DNA from 3 places in the Pseudarthrobacter sp. CC4 genome. Region 2 is predicted to be linked to each of the others. Evidence: riboswitches for the same ligand, from Rfam matches in the RefSeq annotation. Region 2 holds a riboswitch; each other region holds the start of a gene.
What was found. Region 2 has a riboswitch for thiamine pyrophosphate ahead of thiD (bifunctional hydroxymethylpyrimidine kinase/phosphomethylpyrimidine kinase). Riboswitches for the same ligand answer to the same signal wherever they lie in the genome.
Positions count from the first base shown of each region.

Region 1: linked by a shared signal. The riboswitch ahead of thiC (phosphomethylpyrimidine synthase ThiC) and the one ahead of thiD (bifunctional hydroxymethylpyrimidine kinase/phosphomethylpyrimidine kinase) in region 2 are both predicted to bind thiamine pyrophosphate.
Region 3: linked by a shared signal. The riboswitch ahead of thiO (glycine oxidase ThiO) and the one ahead of thiD (bifunctional hydroxymethylpyrimidine kinase/phosphomethylpyrimidine kinase) in region 2 are both predicted to bind thiamine pyrophosphate.

Region 1 is NZ_JARCCZ010000003.1:319,554-327,245, reverse strand. Features, by position in the region: gene PV768_RS04265 (VOC family protein) at 1-670, opposite strand, end outside; gene PV768_RS04260 (amidohydrolase family protein) at 770-1,852, opposite strand; TPP riboswitch at 1,932-2,039, shown strand; gene thiC (phosphomethylpyrimidine synthase ThiC) at 2,034-3,854, shown strand; gene PV768_RS04250 (alpha/beta fold hydrolase) at 3,859-4,590, opposite strand; gene ffh (signal recognition particle protein) at 4,696-6,279, opposite strand; gene PV768_RS04240 (glucose-6-phosphate dehydrogenase) at 6,398-7,692, shown strand, end outside.
Region 2 is NZ_JARCCZ010000020.1:63,157-70,848, reverse strand. Features, by position in the region: gene proB (glutamate 5-kinase) at 1-455, opposite strand, end outside; gene obgE (GTPase ObgE) at 445-2,034, opposite strand; gene rpmA (50S ribosomal protein L27) at 2,151-2,414, opposite strand; gene rplU (50S ribosomal protein L21) at 2,476-2,784, opposite strand; gene thiD (bifunctional hydroxymethylpyrimidine kinase/phosphomethylpyrimidine kinase) at 3,048-4,595, opposite strand; TPP riboswitch at 4,585-4,682, opposite strand; gene PV768_RS14690 (Rne/Rng family ribonuclease) at 4,812-7,692, opposite strand, start outside.
Region 3 is NZ_JARCCZ010000003.1:1,485-9,176, forward strand. Features, by position in the region: gene PV768_RS02825 (DEAD/DEAH box helicase) at 1-1,204, opposite strand, end outside; gene PV768_RS02830 (hypothetical protein) at 1,231-1,371, shown strand; gene PV768_RS02835 (RNB domain-containing ribonuclease) at 1,509-3,029, opposite strand; gene thiE (thiamine phosphate synthase) at 3,106-3,861, opposite strand; TPP riboswitch at 3,890-4,007, shown strand; gene thiO (glycine oxidase ThiO) at 4,002-5,321, shown strand; gene thiS (sulfur carrier protein ThiS) at 5,318-5,554, shown strand; gene PV768_RS02855 (thiazole synthase) at 5,560-6,375, shown strand; gene PV768_RS02860 (4a-hydroxytetrahydrobiopterin dehydratase) at 6,419-6,757, shown strand; gene PV768_RS02865 (hypothetical protein) at 6,850-7,152, opposite strand; gene PV768_RS02870 (DUF3107 domain-containing protein) at 7,193-7,417, opposite strand; gene PV768_RS02875 (TetR/AcrR family transcriptional regulator) at 7,467-7,692, opposite strand, start outside.

The sequences.
Region 1 (7,692 bases), on a different contig from region 2:
CCATGTGGTGGTGGTAGCGGCCCGCCGAGACGAACAGGGCCTGGCCGTGCCAGCCTGCGGTCTTTTCGAAGCCGAGGGTCCCCACGTAGAAGTCGCGGGCGGTCTGGACGTCGCCCACCTGGAGGTGCACATGGCCCACGCCCGCAACGGTTCCCCGCTGGCGTTCCAGGGACTCCTCAGTGAGGTGCTGCTCCAAATAGCGCTGCGGCGGAAGGGCCAGGCTGTCCATCACCACGTCAGTGCCGTTCCAGGACCAACTGCTGCGCGGCCGGTCCCAGTAGAGTTCGATCCCGTTGCCTTCGGGGTCGGTGAAGTAGAAGGCCTCGCTGACAAGGTGGTCTGCGCTGCCGGTGAAGGAACGGGGTTCAAACTGCGCGGCCGTGGCGATGGTCGCGGCCAGGTCTGCCTGGTTCTCGAACAGCAGCGCGGTGTGGAAGAGGCCGGCCTCTCCCCGGCCCGGAAGCGTCAGGCCCGGAGCGGGAGCCAGGTGCACCAGCGGTTTCTGCAGCCGGCCGAGGTAGAGCCCGCCGTCCTGCTCCGCGACGACCTCCAGGCCGAGGGCCCGCTGGTAGTAATCGGTCATGACCTTCATGTCGCCCACCTTGAGCATCACGGTGCCCATGGCGAGGTCGGCAGGAAGGAGGTCCTGGCGGGCGGCTGCGTCGGTCATTTGAAGGCTCCTTGTATTGGAGGCCGTCCCGTCGGCGGCCTGTCACATATTAAAATTACTTGAAGCTTCAATTTATTCCAAGTGGCGGCCTCAAATAACTCAGCGGATGATGCGGCCGCCCAGCACCACGTGTTCCAGCGCCCTGATCGTTTCCGGGGTGGTCCGCGGGTCTTCGCGGCACACCACGACGTCGGCCCGCGCGCCTTCCTCCAGGTTGTCCGCTCCCAGCCACGTGCGGGCTGCCCAGCAGGCGGCATCCAGGGCCGCAGGCATGGGCAGGCCGGCCCCGTGCAGGGCGAGGATCTCATCTGCGATCCTCCCGTGGCGGACCACGCTGCCTGCGTCCGTCCCGGCAAAGATGCGTACGCCGGCGGAATGGGCCTCCGCCACCCGTTCCAGCCTGCGTTCCCACAGGGCGCGCATGTGGGCGGCGTAGCGCGGAAACTTGGCGTCTGCCTGCTCCGCTATGTCAGGAAAGGTAGCGATGTTGATGAGGGTGGGCACGATCGGCACGCCCTGCTCCACGAACCGGGGCAGGTGGCGGGGCAGCAGCCCCGTGGCGTGCTCAATGCAGTCAATGCCGGCGTCCAGCATCTGGTCCAGGGTGTCCTCGGCGAAGCAATGCGCCGTGACCCGGGCACCTTCATCATGGGCAGCCTGGACAGCGTCACGGACGACGGCGGCAGGAAAGGAGGGCGCGAGGTCGCCGGCGCTCCGGTCGATCCAGTCGCCCACCAGTTTGACCCAGCCGTCGCCGTCGCGTGCTTGCTTCCGCACGGCCTCCACGAGCCCGTCGGGTTCGACCTCCGCCGCAAAGCCGCGCAGGTAGCGGCGCGTGCGGGCCACATGCCGTCCTGCCCGGATCAGCACCGGAAAGTCCCGGCCGCCCTGCATCCAGCGGGTATCGGCAGGTGAGCCGGCGTCGCGGACCAGCAGGGTTCCGGCGTTGAGGTCAGCCAGCGCCTGTTCCCGTGCAAGGGCGGGTTCGACCGGGCCGGCGGGGCCCAGTCCGATGTGGCAGTGGGCGTCAGCGAATCCCGGCAGCACCCAGCCGTCGAGCTCCCGCGCCGGAGGGGCAGTTGGCCGGCTGAACGTGAGCTTGCCGTCCACCGACCAGAGTCCATGGCGTACCCGGTCCGGGGCGGTCAGGACGGGTCCGCGAAAGTGAATGATGTCTGCCATCGGGCTTCCTTTCGATGCCCGGTCAGGCTAGCACCCGCAAATGTGACGCCGCCCTTCCGGGGGCGTGTGGTAGCTTACATCTTGACCACACGGGTGCCCCTGCAGGGGCTGAGATCGGGCTGACGCAGCCTGCGACCGTTGAACCTGTCCGGGTAATGCCGGCGAAGGAAGTGAGTATTCCTTGAGTACACAAAATGCACAGCTGAACCCTGCCCAAGACCGTCCGGCGATGGGAGCAGCCGGCAACCAGCCAACGGTGACCCAGTCCCTGAAATCCCATTCACTGGCCTACCTTGAGGATGCCGGCACGGGGATCAGGGTCCCGGTGACGGAGATTGCGCTGGAACCTTCCCCGAACGGGACGCCGAACAGGCCGTTCCGGACCTACCGGACGGCAGGACCTGGCAGCGACCCCGTCGTCGGCCTCCCAGCCTTCCGGACGGACTGGATCGAAGCACGCGGAGACACCGAGGCGTACAGCGGCAGGGAACGGAACCTGCTCGACGACGGCCGCTCGGCTGTCCGCCGCGGCGCCGCCAGCGCCGAGTGGAAGGGAGCGCGCCCCGTGCCCCGCCGCGCCGTCGACGGCAGGACCGTGACGCAGATGCACTATGCGCGGCAGGGCGTGATCACCCCGGAGATGCGCTTTGTGGCGCTGCGCGAGAACTGCGATGTTGAACTGGTCCGCAGCGAGCTGGCCGCGGGCCGCGCCATCATCCCCAGCAACATCAACCACCCCGAGTCCGAGCCGATGATTATCGGCAAGGCCTTCCTGGTGAAAATCAACGCCAACATCGGCAACTCGGCCGTTACCAGTTCCATCGCGGAGGAGGTGGACAAACTGCAGTGGGCAACGCAGTGGGGCGCCGACACCGTCATGGACCTTTCCACCGGCGATGACATCCACACCACCCGCGAATGGATCCTCCGCAACTCCCCCGTCCCCATCGGCACCGTCCCCATCTACCAGGCCCTCGAGAAGGTCAACGGGGAAGCCAATGCCCTTACCTGGGAGATCTTCCGCGACACCGTCATTGAACAGTGCGAGCAGGGTGTGGACTACATGACCATCCACGCCGGCGTCCTGCTGCGTTACGTGCCCCTGACAGCCAACCGGGTGACAGGCATCGTGTCCCGCGGCGGTTCGATCATGGCAGGCTGGTGCCTGGCCCACCACCAGGAGAACTTCCTCTACACGCACTTCGATGAGCTGTGCGAAATCTTCGCGAAGTACGACGTCGCCTTCTCCCTGGGTGACGGGCTGCGGCCAGGGGCGACGGCGGATGCCAACGACGCTGCCCAGTTCGCCGAACTGGACACACTGGCTGAGCTGACGGCGCGCGCCTGGGAATTCGACGTGCAGGTGATGGTGGAAGGTCCGGGGCACATCCCGTTCCACCTGGTCCGCGAGAACGTAGAGCGCCAGCAGGAGCTGTGCAAGGGTGCGCCGTTCTACACACTCGGGCCCCTGGTTACCGACGTTGCACCGGGCTACGACCACATCACCTCGGCCATCGGTGCCACGGAGATCGCACGCTACGGCACTGCCATGCTCTGCTATGTCACCCCGAAGGAACACCTGGGGCTGCCCAACAAGGACGACGTCAAGACCGGGGTGATCACCTACAAGATCGCCGCACACGCGGCAGACCTTGCCAAGGGCCACCCGGGGGCGCACGAGCGCGATGATGCGCTGTCCAAGGCACGCTTCGAATTCCGCTGGCGCGACCAGTTCGCGCTGTCCCTGGACCCGGTCACGGCGGAAGCCTTCCATGATGAGACCCTGCCCGCAGAACCTGCCAAGACCGCGCACTTCTGTTCCATGTGCGGTCCCAAGTTCTGCTCCATGAGGATCAGCCAGGACATCCGGGACGAATTTGGCTCGGCGGAGTCGCAGGCGGCCCTGGCGGCGGCCGCGGGGATGAAGGGGAAAAGCGAGGAATTCCGGGCGGCCGGCGGCAAGGTGTACCTGCCGGAGCCCCGTGTTGCCGCCGGAAGCTAGGGCGTCAGGAGGCGCGTGCCCGGACCCGGCTGGCATCGCCGATGAACGAGCGGATGATGCGGTCCCCCTCTACTGAATCCTGGGGCCGGTGCCCTCCCGCCGCAGTGCGGTGGAGGGCGCCGGTCTCCCGGAGGTAGCCCGCGATCTCTTCGTAGAGCGGCTCCCAGCCGCCCGTGAGGACGAGCGTAGGCACGCCCGGCACGATGTGCAGCGGAGCTTCCCACGACGGCACCTGCAGCCGGAGCCGCCGGGCGGACCGCTTCTCTTCCACGGTGACCGGGTGCTGCAGGTCCGTGGCGTAGACCCGGCGCACGAATTCCCGCTGGAAGTCCTCGTCGCCGAGTTGGTGCCGGACGTCCAGGAGCGGCTTCATCAGCGCAATGTGCGCCGCCGTCGCCGGCAGTTCCGCGGTCAGCGACAGGCAGGCCGGCTCCACCAGCGTCAGCGAGTAGACAAGGTCGGGGCGTTCGACGGCGGCCATCATCGCTGCGACGGCGCCTTGGGCATGTGCCACGACGTGCCCGCCGACGGCGCCCCTGCCGTCGTCGGCCAGTGACCGCAGCAGGATGCCCGCGTCCTCTTCGAAGGATGATTCCACCGGCTCTGCCACGGGATCGTAGCCGTGGCGGCGCAGGAACAGTGCGTCATAGGACAGTGCCAGGCCATGCTGGCGGGGCCAGGCCGCGGCGCCGAAGCTGCCCGCGCCGTGCACGAACACTACCCTCTGCTTGAACATGACCCAACCCTATTCCACAGCCCCGACATCCCAACTAAGTAGCGCCAAGTGTCGTTATGAACCGTCAAAACGACACTTGGCGCTACTTAGTTGGGCCAGGCGTGCTTACTTGCCGAGGAACTTGTCGAAGCCCTTGGGCAGGTTCAGCTGGGACGGATCGAAGTCGCCCGGCTGCTGGCCGAAGGCGGCGCCGGTCGGCAGAGCCTTGGCCGCGTTGGCCCGGCGGGCCTCGGCGTCCTTCCGCTCCTGGGCAGCCTTGGCGGGGTTGCCGGACTTCGCCTTCTTCTTGGGGGCGTTCTTGGCGTTCTTCCGCGCCCCGCCGCCGGCACCCGGCATGCCTGGCATCCCGGGCATGCCCGGCATGCCGCCCTGGGCCATCTTCTTCATCATCTTCTGGGCCTGGGCGAAGCGCTCCAGGAGGCCGTTGACCTCGGAGACGTGGACGCCGGAGCCGCGGGCAATACGGGCGCGGCGGGAGCCGTTGATGATCTTGGGCGCAACACGCTCGTGCGGGGTCATGGACCGGACGATGGCCTCGACGCGGTCGATCTCGCGTTCGTCGAACTGCTCCAGCTGCTGGCGGATGTTCTGCGCACCCGGCATCATCATGAGCATTTTCTTCATCGAGCCCATGTTGCGGATCTGCTGCATCTGGGCCAGGAAGTCCTCAAGGGTGAAGTCTTCCTGGTCGGCGAATTTCTTCGCCATCCGGGCGGCTTCGTCCTTGTCCCAGGATTTCTCCGCCTGCTCAATCAGCGTCAGGACGTCACCCATGTCCAGGATGCGCGATGCCATCCGGTCCGGGTGGAACAGCTCGAAGTCGTCAAGGCCTTCGCCGGTGGAGGCGAACATGACGGGTTTGCCGGTGACGGACGCCACCGAGAGCGCGGCACCGCCGCGGGCGTCGCCGTCGAGCTTGGAGAGCACGATGCCCGTGAAGTTGACTCCCTCATCGAAGGCGAGCGCCGTGTTCACGGCGTCCTGGCCGATCATGGAGTCGATGACGAAGAGGACTTCGTTGGGCACGATGGCGCGGCGGATCTGGCGCGCCTGCTCCATCATGTCGGCGTCGACACCGAGCCGGCCGGCGGTGTCCACGATGACGACGTCGTGCAGCTTCTGGCGGGCTTCCTCCACACCGGCGCGGGCAACGGCCACGGGGTCGCCGGCAGGGTGCTCGAGTTCGGAGGACGTGGCTCCCGGGTGCGGCGCGAACACCGGCACCTTGGCGCGCTGGCCCACCACCTGGAGCTGGGTGACCGCGTTGGGGCGCTGCAGGTCGCATGCCACCAGCATGGGGCTGTGGCCCTGGGCCTTCAGCCACTTGGACAGCTTGCCGGCGAGGGTGGTCTTACCGGCACCCTGGAGGCCGGCCAGCATGATGATGGTGGGGCCGTTCTTGGCGAGGCGGATCCGGCGGGTTTCACCGCCGAGGATCTCCACCAGTTCTTCGTTGACGATCTTGACGATCTGCTGGCTCGGGTTCAGCGCACCGGACACCTCGGAACCCAGGGCGCGTTCCCGTACCCGGCCGGTGAATTCACGGACAACTGGAACGGCAACGTCGGCATCCAGGAGGGCACGGCGGATCTCGCGGACTGTGGCATCGACGTCGGCCTCGGAGAGCCTGCCTTTACCCCGCAGATTCTTAAAGGTTGCTGTCAACCGGTCAGAGAGTGAATTGAACACGCGACGTGCACTTCTTTCTGTGGATGATCAAAGGCTATGAATAATCAAAGGCTGTGGATGATCGGGACTCGACTATCTAGGGTACCAAGTCGGACCCCCAAGGTGGCATGCTGGCAAAATGACGAGCCAAGCATCTGTGAAAACCCTCCTCATCCTCGGCGCTTCCGGGGACCTGACGGGCCGGCTGCTCCTGCCGGGCCTGGCGCGCCTGGTGGCGAAGGGCCACGCCACGGATCTCCGGCTCGTCGGTGCCGGGTCAGATCCCTGGACCCCGGAACAGTGGCGGGAAAGGGTTCACACCTCCTTCGAAGCAGCAGCCGGGCCCGCAGGTCCCGAGGGAAAGGACGCCCTGCAGTCCCTTGAAAAGGAGACGGTCTACCACCAGCTGGATGTCACCGCCGACGGCGCCCTGGCCTCGCTCCTTACCGCGCTGGACGGCCCAACGGCCGTCTATTTCGCCCTCCCGCCCAAGATCAGCCAGCTCGCCTGTGAAGCGCTGCGGCCCGACCAGGTTCCGGCCGGCACGCGGTTGGTGATGGAAAAACCCTTCGGCTCCAGCGAGGAGTCTGCCCGGTCGCTCAACCAGACACTGGTCCGGCTGGTTCCGGAAGACCACATCCACCGGGTGGACCATTTCCTGGGCAAGGCCACCGTGCTGAACATCCTGGGCCTGCGGTTCGCCAACAACTTCCTGGAACCCGTCTGGGACCGCCACCACGTGGAAAAAGTGGAAATCATCTTTGACGAGGACCTCGCGCTGGAGGGACGCGCCCGTTATTACGACGGCGCCGGCGCGCTCCGGGACATGATCCAGAGCCACCTCCTGCAGATCATGGCGCTGATGGCCATCGAACCGCCGGCCACGATCGGCGAACGGGACCTGCGCGACGCCATTTCCACGGTCCTGCGCGCCAGCAGCGTCCCGGAGCCCTACGCCGGTTCCAGCCGCAGGGCGCGCTACACGGCGGGTGAACTGGCGGGGAAGGAGGTCCCGGACTACGCGCGGGAGGACGGTGTGGACGCGGCACGCGGCACCGAGACCCTGGCCGAGATCCAGGTGAACATCGACAACTGGCGCTGGAAGGGCGTCCCCTTCATCCTCCGTTCCGGCAAGGCGCTGGGCGTTAAGCGCAAGGAAGCCGTGGTCACGTTCCGCCCGGTGCCCCACCTTCCCCGGGGCTTTACCGGCGTTGACTCGCCGAACAAGCTAAGGATCGGCTTCGGGCCGGACACCCTGGCGTTCGACGTCGATGTCAATGGTCCCGGCAACATCTTCAGCCTGGGCCGCATCACCCTCGGCGCGGAACTGAGCGCTTCGGACCTCCTCCCCTACGGTGAAGTCCTGGAAGGCGTCCTCGCGGGCGACCCGTTGCTTTCCGTCCGCGGCGACACCGCGGAAGAATGCTGGCGCAT
Region 2 (7,692 bases):
ACCACCGGCACCACGCCAAGGTTGAGCAGCCGGTCCAGGGCGCGGAAGGCATTGGTGTGCTGGCTGCGCCGCATGAGGTCTTCGGCGGTGAGCAGCACCTGGCTGACCGTCACACCGTGCGCCCCGAAGGCCTGGGTGTAGCGGGCCATCAGGAGGCCCTGCCCCACGCTGGCAGCTGCCTGCTGGGTGGCAAGATCACGGGGGCGCTTGGCAAGGCCCAGGGGTGCCAGGCCCGCGGCGATGGCACCGGAGGAGACCAGGATGATTTCGGTGCCGGTGTTGCGTTTGGCCGCCAACGCGTCAGCCAGGGCAGTCAGCGCCTCTTCGGAGATGCCGCCCTTGATGCTGGTCAGCGACGACGAGCCAACCTTCACCACGATCCTGCGGGCGCTGGCGAGCACGCTCCTGTCCACGGACCGCGCCAGCGGCACCGCAGCTGCCGCCCTAGAACTCATCGCCTGCGTCCAGTCCACTCTCCTTGAGCGGCTTGGCGACCCGGCGGCCGCTCACGGACTCGGTCCAGATGCCGGCCTTGCGCTCGGCTTCAAGTTCGGCGCGGGCGGCCGCCCTGGCGTCCTTGCGTTCCTGCTGCTCTTCACGTTTCTGTCCGCGCGTGGGGCGGTCGCCGATATCGGCAAACCGGACGTCGGTGCCGCGCGGCGAGGCCAACAGTTCCGCACCGGCCATCATGGTGGGCTCCCAGTCGAAGACAACGCCGTCATCCTCGCCAATAACAACTGTGTCGCCGGGCTTGGCGCCCTGCTTGAACAGCTCCGTCTCCACGCCGAGCTTTGCCAGGCGGTCAGCGAGGTAGCCGATGGCTTCCTCGTTGGTGAAGTCCGTCTGCTTGACCCAGCGCACCGGCTTTTCGCCCAGCACGCGGAACAGCGGCTCAAGGCCCTTCTCTTCCCGGCGGATCCGGAAGCCTGCTTCATTGACCGCGCGGGGCTTGATGACAACGGGCTGCACCTTGGGCGGCGCAGCAGCCACCGCGTCCCGGGCCGCCTGGACGATTTCGGCCATGGCAAAGCCCAGCTGGCGGAGGCCCTCGTGGCTAGTTGCCGAGATTTCAAAGACCCGGTAGCCGCGGGATTCCAGTTCGGGGCGGACGAACTCGGCCATGTCCTTGCCGTCCGGCAGGTCCACCTTGTTCAGTGCCACCAGGCGGGGGCGGTGGTTCAGCGGAACCACTTCACCGTCCTGGCCCGCGTAGCTCATGTCCACGGCGTACTTTTCGAGTTCGGCCTCGATAACGGCCAGGTCCGAGAGGGGGTCCCGGTCAGCCTCCAGCGTTCCGCAGTCCAGGACATGGACCAGCGCCGCACACCGCTCCACATGGCGGAGGAAGTGGTGTCCGAGGCCCTTGCCCTCACTGGCGCCTTCAATCAGCCCCGGCACGTCTGCAATGGTGAAGCGGACATCCCCGGCCTGCACTACGCCCAGGTTGGGAATCAGGGTGGTGAACGGGTAGTCGGCGATCTTGGGCCGCGCCGCGGACATGGCGGCGATAAGGCTGGACTTGCCGGCGGACGGGAAACCCACCAGGGCAATATCCGCAATTGACTTCAGTTCCAGCACAATGTCGCTGGACTCGCCTTCGATGCCGAGGAGGGCAAAGCCGGGAGCGCGGCGCTTTTGCGAAGAGAGCGCGGCGTTGCCCAGGCCGCCGATGCCGCCCGCCGCAGCCACGTACTCGGTGCCTTCGCCCACGAGGTCGGCGAGGACGGTGCCGTCCTTGGACTTGACCACCGTGCCGTCCGGAACGGGCAGGATGAGCGTCTCGCCGTTCTTTCCGCCGCGCCAGTCCCCCATGCCCGGGCCGCCGTTGGTGGCGTGGCGGTGGGGCGCGTGGTGGTAGTCAAGGAGCGTGGTGGTCTGGTGGTCCACGCGAAGGATCACGTCGCCGCCGTTGCCGCCGTTGCCGCCGTCGGGACCACCCAGCGGCTTGAACTTCTCACGGTGGACGGAGACGCACCCGTGGCCGCCGGTACCGCCGGATACGTGCAGTACTACCCGGTCTACAAAGCTGGCCACGTGGATCTCCTCAGTGCTGTTTCCTGGACACCCAAGGGCGCCAAGACGATTGTAATGCGGTTAAAAGAACAGTGGAGCGGACCACATGGCCCGCTCCACCGCTTCAGAACTGGTTGTTACTCTGCAGCTGCAGCAGCAACGATGTTGACGACGCGACGACCGCGGCGGGTGCCGAATTCAACGGCGCCCGGGGTCAGGGCGAACAGGGTGTCGTCGCCGCCGCGGCCAACGCCGGCGCCCGGGTGGAAGTGGGTGCCGCGCTGGCGGACGATGATCTCGCCTGCGGAAACTACCTGGCCGCCGAAGCGCTTGACGCCGAGGTACTGTGCGTTGGAGTCACGACCGTTGCGAGTGGAGCTCGCACCCTTTTTATGTGCCATCTGAAATGCCTGCCTCTAAATTCTGGGGAATCTGCTGAAAAACCTGAACAGTAACGGAAGGTTACTTGATACCAGTGATCTTGACCTTGGTCAGTTCCTGGCGGTGACCCTGGCGCTTCTTGTAACCGGTCTTGTTCTTGAACTTCTGGATCACAATCTTAGGACCACGGAGGTCCTGGAGGATCTCAGCCGTAACAGTTACCTTGGCCAGGTCAGCAGCGGCGGAGGTGACCTTGTCACCATCAACCAGGAGCAGTGCGGGCAGCTGAATGGTGCTGCCAGCTCCACCGGCGACGCGGTTCAGGGTAACGAAGTCTCCAACGGAAACCTTCTCTTGGCGGCCGCCTGCGCGGACAATCGCGTACACCACTTGGGAACTCACTTCTCTCGACGTTTATTACAAATTTGCGTGCGGAACCCGGTTCCATAATTGGTTGGGCTCTCGCTGTGCCTCAACGCCGTGGGGTCATAACCCAAGTGTTGGCGTAAGCACCGAAGATCTAGAATACGCTAGTTTTGGCTTCGGCCGCAAATGAGGCTGGTTCCGGCGGGTTGTCTGTGATAGGTACCACAACACATTTCCTTGGCCGGGGGGTGCCCCACCATAGTACCGGCGCGGCGGCCGTCCGGACGTCAGGAATGAAGGCGCGGCGCGTCGAAAAATTCAACTTCCAGGCGGCAGGACTGCCTGAATGCCGTGGCCATGGCGTCCTTCTCATGCGCCGGAGCGGTGCGCCCCGCACTGTCCACAATGGCAACCGCCCTGCGGGTGGCCGCGGCGAAGTCCTCATCCGCGTATGTGCGCAGCCACTCCGCGTAGGGATGGCCCGCCGGCTCCCCGGCAGCCACGAACTGTGCGTGGAGCGTTTTGCCCACCTCCGCGTACAGCCAGAAGCAGGGCAGGACGGCTGCCGCCAGCACGGCATAACTGCCCGACGCCGATGCCGCCACCAGGTGGTCCACGTAGGACTTGGTCACGGGTCCCAGCTGCGGCTCAACGGTCCGGGTACTGAGCCAGGAGCGGTGCAGTTCAGACTCGACCTCCAGGCATTGCGCGGCGGAACGTGCCCAGAAGAGTTGCTCTGCCTCGGTGGGGGCCAGGGCACTTGTCCGCGCGAGCACCCGTGAATAACCGTTGAGGTAGATGGCGTCCTGGGCCAGGTAGTAGCCAAACTGTTTCTCGGCCAGGTCCCCGGAGGCCAGGTCCCGGATAAACGCCAGGGAATAGATGGCTTCCAGGTGCTCCTCCGCTTCAGCCCACAGCCGCGCCGCGAAGCTGCCTTCAGCAGGCTCCGGCTGAAGGTGGTGGAAGTGGTGGACTGGTCCGTTGCCCGTACCCACCTGCAGCGACTCCGAGGCCTCCAGCGCGCCGGACAGCCAGGGCTTGACCTCCCGGAGGGCTGCCTCCCAGTCCCCCAGCCGCACCTGGACTGTGGCCATGGCTGATGACAGTGAACAACCGGTGCCGTGGCTGTTCAGCGTTGCCACCCGCCTGCCCGGGACCACCACCACGTCCTGGCCAAGCGTGCCTGCAGTGTTGACAAGGGCGTCGGGGCATTCGTCCCCGGCCAGGTGTCCGCCCTTCACAAGCACCGTCGCCCCGGTGGCGGAAGAGAGCTCGCGGCCCTGTTCCAGGGCGCCTTCCCAGCTCTCCTGCACGTTCCCGCCCACCAGCATGGCAAGTTCAGCCAGGTTGGGCGTGATGAGGTGCGCCAGCGGCAGCAGCTCACGAAGTGCGGCTTCGGCGGATTCCTGCAGGAGCCGGTCACCGCTGGTGGCCACCATGACAGGGTCCAAAACCACGACGCCGGGACGGACTTTTTCGAGCCACGCCCGGACAGCTTCGATCACCGCGACATCACCCAGCATCCCGATTTTCACGGCGTCGATGCTGATGTCCTCACTGAGCGCGTCAAGTTGCCGGGTGAGGAAGGCAGCAGGGGGTACGTGGACGCCGCGTACGCCGCGGGTGTTCTGTGCGGTGAGGGCAGTGATGGCGGCCATTCCGTAGCCGCCGTGGGCCGCGATGCTTTTCAGGTCCGCCTGGACGCCGGCTCCGCCGGACGGATCCGAGCCCGCGATCGAGAGGACCCGGGGCACGTGCCGCCGCTGGCCGGACTGTGCTGCAGGGGCAGGGGCGCCCTGAGGGGTGGCAGCGGGCAATTCGAGAGTTGAAGACAAGAGACATCCCTTCGCCGGTGCTAGCCGGACAGGTTCAACGGGTGTGGATCTCAGCCGGCTCTGTGCGCGGCACCCCGTGTCGGTTCACCAGCCTAGCTTTTTTGCGGTACGCAGGGCGAAGGTGACGCAGTGCGACTGGTGCGGCCTTAAATGCCGGATGCCCGGCCGTCCACACGTGGTGGGCGGCCGGGCATCCAGCGTGTCGCGTGCGGTGGCCTAGAGTTCCGAAGCGGGAACCCCGACACCCAGGATGATGGGCTCCGCGGCAGGCTTGGCGTTGCCTGGCGCAGGGGCACCTGCCTGGTCAGCTTCCGGCGCCTTTGCAGAGTGTGAATGCCCTGCCGCCGCGGCGGGGACATTCTCGTGCTGCTCGACGGAGGTCTCGTTGGCCGCACCCTGGGCGCGGCTGGCGCTGCGGTTGCGGCGCGCCCGGCGCGGGCGGGACTGTTCCAGGGTGTGGTCGGAATAGTCCTTTTCGCGCAGCGCATGGGCAGCCTGCAGCGGCTCAGGCCGGACCTGCGGCGACTCCGCCTGCGGTGCCTGGACGTGCTGCGGTGCTCGGACCTGCTCCGGTTCCCGCTGCTCCTTTACCGGCGCCCGCCGTTCGGGCTGACCGGCTGCGGCTTCCGCGGCAGGGGCAGGCTCACCGAGGTGGGCGAAGGCTTCGGCGAGCCGGTCCAGCGTCAGGGCCGGCTTCGGCTGCTGCTCCTCCGCGTGCTCCACGAACGGCAGGGCAACCTTCTCCCCGCCAAAGGTGAGGACGGCGGCAGGCCGGGAGGCGTCGCCGTCGTGCTTCTCAGGTTCCGCCGGCTGGACCTGCGGAGCCTGCCGGGCCGCGGCTACCTCATCGTCGTGCAGGTGGGCGGCGTGTGCTGCCGCAGCAATATTGGCAAGGGCAAGCCTGGTGGCTTCGGCCTTCGCGTGCCGCTCGGCGTCCGTGGGGTCGGGGTGGACCGTGTGCACGTGGAGGGCGGCTGCAGGAGCAGCGTCCACCTGCTGGCCGCCGCGGCCACGGCGGCGCTTCCGGTCAGGACGGACGCCGGGCTGGCTGCTGTCCCCGCGCTGGGCCTCAGCGCGGTGGCTTTCATTCCGGACGTCCGGGCGGGCGTCCGAGCGCTGAACGTGGTGTTCGGCCGCCACGATATTGGCCCGGCGGTGCTCCACGGGGTCATCGTGGGTCACCACACCGCGGCCGGCGCAGGCCTCGCACTGCTCGCCAAACACTTCAAGCAGCCCGGTGCCCATCCGCTTGCGGGTCATCTGCACCAGGCCAAGGGACGTGACTTCGGCAACCTGGTGCTTGGTGCGGTCGCGTCCCAGGCACTCCACCATCCGACGGAGGACGAGGTCGCGGTTCGATTCCAGGACCATGTCGATGAAGTCGATGACGATAATGCCGCCGATATCGCGCAGGCGGAGCTGGCGTACCACTTCCTCCGCAGCTTCCAGGTTGTTCTTGGTGACCGTCTCTTCAAGGTTGCCGCCGCTGCCGGTGAATTTGCCGGTGTTGACATCCACAACAGTCATGGCCTCGGTGCGGTCGATCACCAGCGAGCCGCCGGAGGGCAGGAAGACCTTCCGCTCCAGTGCCTTGTGGATCTGTTCGTCGATCCGCCATGCGCTGAAGATGTCCTGGTCCTTGGTCCACTTCTCGAGGCGCCCCACCAGATCGGGAGCAACGTAGGTGACGTAGGCCTCAATGGTGTCCCAGGCTTCCTCGCCGGAGACGATCAGCTTGGAGAAGTCCTCGTTGAAGACGTCGCGGACCACCTTGATGGTCAGGTCCGGTTCGCCGTACAGCAGTTCCGGAGCAAGGATCTTGGTGGAATTCGACTGGCTTTCGATGCCTTCCCACTGGGCCCGCAGCCGGTTGATGTCGTGGGTCAGCTCTTCCTCGGAGGCGCCTTCCGCAGCGGTCCGGACAATAACGCCGGCCTGCTCGGGGAGGCGGTCCTTGAGGATCCGCTTGAGGCGGTTGCGTTCGACGTCGGGCAGCTTGCGGGAGATGCCGGTCATGGAACCGCCGGGAACGAAGACCAGGTAGCGGCCCGGCAGTGAGATCTGGCTGGTCAGGCGCGCGCCCTTATGGCCCACGGGGTCCTTGGTGACCTGCACCAGGACGGTGTCGCCGGACTTGAGCGCGTTTTCAATGCGGCGCTGCTTGCCCTCGAGGTTCACGGCCTCCCAGTTGACTTCGCCAGCGTACAGGACGGCGTTGCGGCCGCGTCCGATGTCCACGAAGGCTGCTTCCATGGACGGCAGCACGTTCTGGACCTTGCCCAGGTAGACGTTGCCGATCAGGGAATCCTGCTGGGTCTTGGAGACAAAGTGCTCGGCCAGGACGCCGTCTTCAAGGACGGCAATCTGGATTCTGTCATCGCGCTGGCGCACGATCATCTGGCGGTCCACGGACTCCCGGCGGGCCAGGAACTCGGCTTCGGTGATGACGGTGCGGCGGCGGCCCGTGTCGCGCGATTCGCGGCGGCGCTGCTTCTTGGCCTCCAGGCGGGTGGAGCCCTTGACGCTGGTGACCCGGTTGCTGACCGCGGGTTCTCCCACGGGGCGCGGGGCGCGGACGCGGGTCACCGTGTTGGGTGGATCGTCGTCTCCCCCGCCCGTCAGTTCAAGGTCCTGGTCGCCACGGCGGCGGCGGCGCCGACGGCGGGACGTCACGCCTTCGTCGGCCTGCCCGGCGGCTTCCTCGTCGGCGTCATCGGCAGCATCGGTCTCGGCATCGGAGCCTTCGGCGTCTTCGCCGTCACGCTCGCCAGTCCTGCTGCGGCCGCGGCGGCCGCGGCCACGGCGCCTCCTGCGGTTACCGGCATCGTCCGAGTCGTCCTCGGTGTCCTCTTCTTCAGCTTCTTCCGTGGCGGCCGGCGCGGGCCGGACAACAGCGCTGAGATCCGGGGCCTGGAACAGGACGGAAGTGGCGGAACCTGGCTCCAAAAAGAGGGAGCCGAAAGGGCTTGCCGGGGCGGTGGAAGCGGCAGGGGCGGCTACGGGTTCCGCGGCAGCATCGCCCTGGGCCGCTGCCTCGGCGGCGGGCGGGCCCTGCACGCGAGTGCCGTTGTCCTGCCCGGCTGCGGAAGGCAGGACC
Region 3 (7,692 bases), on a different contig from region 2:
GTCCCCAGCGGGGCATGTCGTCCCAGTCCACGAAGGTGACAGCGGTGCCCTTATTGCCGGCGCGGCCGGTGCGGCCCACGCGGTGCAGGTAGATTTTTTCGTCTTCCACGCACTGGTAGTTGATGACGTGGGTGACGTCGTCGACGTCGATGCCGCGCGCGGCGACGTCGGTTGCCACCAGGACGTCCACCTTGTTGTTGCGGAAGGCCCGGAGGGCCTGCTCGCGGGCGCCCTGGCCGAGGTCGCCGTGGATGGCGGCGGCCGCGAAGCCCCGGTCCACGAGTTCCTCGGCAACCTTGGCGGCAGTGCGTTTGGTCTTGGTGAAGATGATGGTCCGGCCGCGGCCGCGGGCCTGCAGGATGCGGGCGACAACCTCGATCTTGTCCATGCTGTGCGCGCGGTAGATCAGCTGGCGGATATCGCGCTTGGTGAGGCCTTCATCATCCGGATCAGCAGCACGGATGTGGGTGGGCTGGGTCATGTACCGCCGGGCCATGGCAATGACGGGGCCGGGCATGGTGGCGGAGAACAGCAGGGTCTGGCGGACCGCCGGCGTGGCCGCGATCAGGGTCTCGACGTCAGGCAGGAAGCCGAGGTCAAGCATTTCGTCGGCCTCGTCCAGGATGACGACCTTGACGTTCTTCAGGCTCAGGTGCTTCTGCTTGAAGAGGTCGATGAGGCGCCCGGGGGTACCCACCACAACCTCCACGCCGTTCTTCAGGGCTTCCACCTGGGGCTCGTAGGCCCGGCCGCCGTAGATGGTGGCGATGCGCGCGTTCCGCTTGCGGGATGCAGTCTGCAGGTCGTTGGCCACCTGAACCGCCAGTTCACGGGTGGGGACGATGACCAGTGCCTGCGGTGCACCCGGGACGGCAAGCTTTTCGTAGCCGGCGTCGTCCCGGCCCACTACCCGCTGCAGGGCGGGGATGCCGAAGCCCAGGGTCTTGCCTGTGCCGGTCTTGGCCTGGCCGATGATGTCGTGTCCGGAGAGGGCAACCGGCAGGGTCATGGCCTGGATGGGGAAGGGGTGGGTAATGCCGGCGTCGGCCAGGGACTCCACGATGTCGGCGCGGACGTTGAAGTCCGCGAAGGACTTCTCCTCAATCTCGTGCGGCTTCTCGTCGGAGATGATGGTTTCTTCGGGCTCAAGCGTTTCGGTGCCGGAGTCGTCCGTCAGAAGCTGGTGGGTATGCAATTCACTCACGTGGAGTTTCCTTATTCATTTGGGCAATGGCGCTGCCTGCTCAACGGGCCGGCCGGCAGGCCGTTCCGGAGCACGCTCAGGCGCGCAAGCAATTCCAGTGGAAGCCGATCGCGGGCTATCTTTATGCTGGCACTGGTGACCAGCGGGTGGTTCTCAAGATCGCGTAGGGGCGGGCTTGTTGGTTTCAAATCAAGGAAATCAACGACCGGGCATCCATTTCTACCTCTTCAGTCTAGCCGCAAGGGCACCGAAATCCGGCTTTTGCCCGCACTGCGGGCCGGATATGCCACAAAACCGCCCCGGGTCACGGCGCCTTCGGCACCAGCTCGAAATGCACTTCACGGGTAGCGATGTCCGAGGACATGAGGCGCACCCGGACCTTGGTTCCGGCCTCCAGTTCACCGGCGCAGCGCGCTGTCACTGCAGGTTCGGCGATCTGGATGATCCCGGAGCCGCCGTTGCCGTTCTTGCCGTTGCCGTTTTTGCCCTTGCCGTTGCCGTTCCGGCTCATGCCGCCGTTCCCGTTCTCCTTCTGGGGCTTCGACCCTGAAATCACGATCGCGTCGAACTCCTGTCCGATGTGGTTGATCAACAGTGCCGCCTCCACCGTGTCCAGCGCCATTCGCTCCATCCGGGACGCCAGCTGGTCCGAGCCCGCCATGATCTCGGGAAGCGACGGCAGGGCGTCCCGCACCCACGCGGGCACCTCGCCGCCATTGCTCAAGGCCTCGCAGGTGACCAGCACGAAGCGGTCCACCAGGCGGCGAAGCGGGGCGGTGGTATGGGCGTACGCGGCGCCGATGGCGGACTGAACGGCGTCATCCGGGACGGTGCCGTCAAAGGCCGTATAGGCGGCCCCACGGAAGAGCATCCCTGCGGAGTGGAGGATTGCGAGCTGGCGGGGATGGGTGGGGTCCAGGCTGCGGAGGTATTCGCCGTAACTGACTTCGCCGTCCCAAGGCTTTCCGAGGGCCTCTGTCTGCAGCCGGAAATGGTTCAGGGAACGCTCGTCCGGGGCCGGCATGGTGCGCAGGATGCCCACTTTCCCGGCCAGCATGAGCTGTGCGGCTGCCATGCCGGTCATCAGCGATATCTGTGCGTTCCAGTCCTCCACGGGCAGCTGCGGGGCGGCGGCAATCCGGTAGCCGCCGTCGGGAAGCTGGACAATCTCCTGGTCCGGCATGTTCAGGCTGGCACCCTCCCGGGCGCGCTCCAGCTCCACGCGCTTGAGCCCCACCTCTTTAAGGAGGCGCAGCACAGGGGAAGGGCTGCCGGCGTCCAGTTCCGCCTGGGCGCTTTTGTAGCTGAGCTTGGTGCGGCTGCGCATCCGGGCACGCCGCACGGCCACGGCCGTGACCTCCGCGTCAACGTCAAGACGGAAGTCCCACACGAACGCGGAACAGTCCTGTCCCGGCAGGAGGCTTCCCGCCCCCTCGCTGATGACTTCGGGATGCAGCGGTATGCGGCCGTCCGGCGTGTAAAAAGTCTGTCCCCGACGCCGCGTCTCAGCGTCCAGCGGGCCGCCGGGAGTAACAAACGCCGGCACGTCGGCGATGGCATAGAGAACGTGGTAGCCGTTGCCGTCCCGCTCGATGAACAGCGCCTGGTCCAGGTCGGTGGACGATGCCGGATCGATGGTAATGAATTCAACGAAAGTCAGGTCATGGGACGGCAGCTGCAATGCGGAAACCGCGGCCTCGGCGTCCTTCACGGCATCATCAGGGTAGGCGCCCGGCAGCTCAAGCTCACTCCGGAGCGCGCCCAGCGCCGCTTCGAGTGCGTTGGTGTGCTCGTGGACATTGGGGGCCAGCCGATGGTGTGACACGAAAATCAGCGTAGCCCGAATTTCGTCAATAGTGCACGGAAGCGGCCCGGAGAGGCACGGCAGTTCCGGCGCGGGATTATGGGCGGGCGGCGTCCAGGGCGCTGAGGAGCGAAGCGGCGGCCGCGGCGGGATTGTCAGCCTCGGTAATGGCCCGCACCACCACGATCCGGCGTGCGCCGGCTTCCACCACCTCTTCGACGTTGGAGTGGTCGATGCCGCCAATTGCGAACCAGGGGACACCGCCGTCGGGCGTGTCCTCCTGCCCGTCCGCCCCGGCAACAGCCGTGGCGGCGTACCTCACCAGGTCAAGCCCGACGGCGGCCCGTCCGGGCTTGGTGGGTGTTGCCCACAGCGGCCCCACGCAGAAGTAGTCCAGCGCCGAGGGGCCCGCGGCGGCAGCCAGGGCGGCGTCCACCTGCTCCGGGCTGTGGCTGGACAGGCCGATGGCCGCGTTGCCGTTCAACAGCGTCCGGGCCGCCTTGAGGGGCAGGTCCTTTTGGCCGATATGGAACACCGGGGCTCCGGACAGCACGGCGATGTCCGCCCTGTCATTCACCGCCCACAGCCGGCCGTGCCGCACCGCCGATTCCTTGAGTACGGCCAGGAGCTCCAGCTCCTCGGCGGCTTCGATGGACTTGTCCCGCAGCTGGATGATGTCCACCCCGCCCGCGAAGGCGGCATCGACGAACTGCCCGAAATCGCCCCGCTCCCGGCGCGCGTCCGTGCAGAGGTAGAGGCGTGCGGCCTGCACGCCGGAACTGCCTTCGGCGTTGAGAAAGGCGTCGGTAGCCGGGACGGGGGATGCAGCGGCAGGAGGGTGGGACACATTCATGGGTGCCAGCCTAGTTCCTCTACACTGGGCCTCGTACTGCGGGAGCCGCGGCAGCTGTCATAAAGCGCCGGGCTGAGAGGGCGTCAGAGCCGACCGCTTGACCTGATCCGGCTAATACCGGCGTAGGGAAGGAGACACTTATGCCCAATGCGCTCGACGCCCCGTACCGGCCCGCGCCCGGCTCCGCACTCAAGGCCGACGTTGCGGTCATCGGCGGGGGAGTCATCGGCCACGGCATCGCCTGGGAGGCGAGGCGGTCCGGATATTCAGCGGTGGTAATCGATGACGCCCCCGGCTCCGGTGCCAGCTGGGCCGCGGCGGGGATGCTTGCCCCGGTGAGCGAACTGCATTACCAGGAGGAGGACCTCCTGGAGCTCATGCTGGAGGCCTCCGGGCGCTGGCCGGGTTTCGCCGCTGGCCTTGCCGCGGCTGCCGGTTCGGATCCCGGGTATCTTACGACGCCGACCCTCGCCGTGGGTGCCGACGCTGCGGACCGGCAGGCGCTGCTGGACCTGCGCGAGGTGCAGCAGGCCAATGGACTGACGGTTGAGCCCCTCACCATCCGTGAAGCCCGGCGCCGGGAGCCGCTGTTGAGCCCGGCCATTGCCTCGGCGCTGAATACACCGGCGGACCACCAGGTGAACCCCAGGCTGCTGGTCGCCTGCTTCCGCCGTGCCCTGGCCCGGCACGCCGGCGGAACCGGCGGAAGCTTCGTGGCCGGAGCCGCCGAGGGCTACGCCGTGCCGGACCGGGCAGCGGGCCTGCTCTGGCGGGACGGAGCCGTCGCCGGTGTCACGCTGGAGGGCGGAGGAACGGTGGCGGCCAGGGAGACCGTAGTGGCCAACGGACTGCACGCTGCGGCCCTGACCGGGCTGCCGGAAAAGCTGCACCTGCCGTTGCGGCCGGTCCACGGTGACATCCTTCGCCTCGCCGTCCCCGCCCACCTCCAGCCGCTGCTGACCTCCACCGTCCGCGGACTGGTCCGCGGGATCCCTGTGTACATCGTCCCCCGGCAGGACGGCACCGTGGTGATCGGGGCAACGCAGCGTGAGGACGCACTGGGGAAGGACAGCGGAACCAGCGCGGGGGCAGTGTCGGCAGGGGGCGTCTACCAGTTGCTGCGCGACGCCCAGGTCCTGGTGCCTGCGGTGGCGGAACTTGAGCTGCTGGAATGCACGGCCCGGGCCCGTCCCGGCACACCTGACAACGCCCCGCTGCTCGGGCGGGTCCCCCTGGAGGACGGCCCGTCAGGGCAAAGCCGCGTGGAGGGGCTCATCATTGCCACCGGTTTCTTCCGCCACGGCGTCCTCCTCACCCCGGCAGCGGCCGCGATATGCCGGGACCTGCTCGAAGGCAGAGAGGACCCCCGCTGGGCCCCCTTCAATCCCGGCCGCTTTTCCGGCGTCGCCGTTCGGCCTGCTGCAGCGGCCACCCTACCCAACCCCAAGGAGACAGCATGAACATCACCCTGAACGGAACCGGACATACAGTCGCCGACGGCGCGTCCATCACCGCGCTCGTCACCGAGGTCACCGGCCGCGCACTGGCCGCTGACGGCCACGCAACCGACGGTCGGAAATTGGGCGTCGCCGTTGCGCGCAACGCCCAGGTGGTGCCCCGGAGCCAATGGTTCGCTACCGCACTCTCCGAGGGTGACGACGTCGAACTTGTCACGGCAGTACAGGGAGGCTGAACACCATGACGGAAACCCGCAGCACCCTCGACGGCACCCGGCCGGACCTTCATGACCCCCTGGTGATCGACGGCGTCACGCTCGCGTCCCGGCTCATCATGGGCACGGGCGGCGCGCCCAGCCTTGACGGCCTCGGCGCCGCGCTCCTGGCCTCCGGCACCTCCCTCACCACCGTGGCCATGCGCCGCTATTCACCCCAGGAGGCAGGCTCGCTTTTCCAGCTCCTCCTGGACCACGGCATCAAGGTCCTGCCCAACACGGCGGGGTGCTTCACTGCCCGGGACGCCGTCCTCACCGCGGAGCTCGCCAGGGAGGCCCTGGAAACCGACTGGGTGAAGCTGGAAGTCATCGCCGACGAACACACCCTCCTGCCGGATGCCGTGGAACTCGTGGACGCCACCGAACAGCTGGTCAACCGGGGATTCAAGGTTTTTGCGTACACCAATGACGACCCCGTCCTTGCGCTTCGGCTCGAGAACCTGGGAGCTACCGCGGTCATGCCGCTCGGCTCGCCCATTGGCACCGGCCTGGGCATCCTCAACCCGCACAACATCGAGCTCATCGTGTCCCGGGCCTCGGTTCCGGTGGTGCTGGATGCGGGAATCGGCACGGCGTCCGACGCCGCCCTCGCGATGGAACTCGGATGTGATGCCGTGCTCCTGGCCACGGCGGTGACCCGGGCACAGGACCCGGCCATGATGGGCGCCGCCTTCAAGCACGCCGTCATCGCAGGTAGGCTGGCGAAAGCGGCAGGTCGCATACCTCGCCGTGAACACGCGCTGGCGTCGTCGGCGATGGAAGGCCGGGCCGAGTTCCTGTAGGGCCCGCTTTCCGCCGGCCGGCGCCTTGATTCAAGGAGCAGCAGTGGCCGGCAAAGACGCCCTTCCCCCGGAACGAATCGACGAAGCCTTGGCTGGACTGCCTGATTGGCGGGCCGACAATGGCGGATTGGTCACTGTCTTCAAGATGCCGACGGCGGTTGCCGCACTTGAGCTGATTGCCGCCGTCGGACGTCTTGCCGAGGAACAAAACCACCATCCCGACCTCGACTGGCGTTACAACCGCGTCTTTATCCGCTACACGTCCCACGACGCCGGGGGACAGGTGACTGACCGGGACATCGCGGCAGCTGCGGGAGCAAGTGAAGCTGCGGCAGCGTCGGGGGCCGTGGCCGAGCCGGCGAAGTACGTGCCGGGGCGTTAGTAGCCTCGCCACCAGCCACTGGTCCCTAAGCAGCAGTGGCCGCCACCCCTGGCGGGATGGCGGCCACTGCTGCCGGTTGCCTTGCGCCGGCCCTATGCCCGGAGGATCGCCGTAAGCCTTTCGGCGTCCCGGCGCGCACGCGTGCGGCCAAGATACACGGCTGCTCCTGTTGCGGCGCCGGCGCCCAGCACGATGGGCAGGACCCACGGGATCCAGGTCAGCCCTGGCAGGTAGCCGAAACCGGCCGCCATAAGGACAATCCAGGTCAACGCCGCCATTGCTACGGCGACCCCCGCGGGCAGGCCTGCGCCATACTTGGCGTGCCGCTTGTCGTTTGCCCAGATGATGAAGCCTGCCGCGGCGGCAGCCAGTACAACGATGGTCAGCGAAAGCATGGATCTCCTTGGGCTTCGGACGCGGTTTTTCGGCCGGGCGCTAGAACTGGCCGAAACCTACGCGCCGTGCCTCTTCTGCGCCGATTTCCACGTAGCCGAGCGCATTTCCGGGAACAATGATCACGCGTCCCTTTTCATCCTTCAGGCGAAGTTCGCTGCCCGCGGTGATGGCTTCCCCCACGACCTTGGCCACAGAAGCCGCGTCCTCGGTTGATTCGAGCACAATTTCGCGGGCAACATTCTGAACGCCGATCTTAATTTCCACAGGGGCCTCCCAGCCAGTCAAAGTTCGTTGGTGATGTCTTATTTTTAGTCTAGGACTCTTTGGGGAAGCGCGAGATTCCGCGCCAAGCTAAACGGTAGATGAGGTCGCTGGCCACATTGATGTCCAGGTTGCCGTCCGTTTCAAGCCAGTACCTGGCACTGACCTGCGCCATCCCGGCCAGTCCCCGGCCCAGCAACTGCGCTTCGAGATGGGGGAGCTTGGTGTCCTCGGCGATGACGCGGGCGATGGCATCGGCAAATGTCCTGTTGAACGTC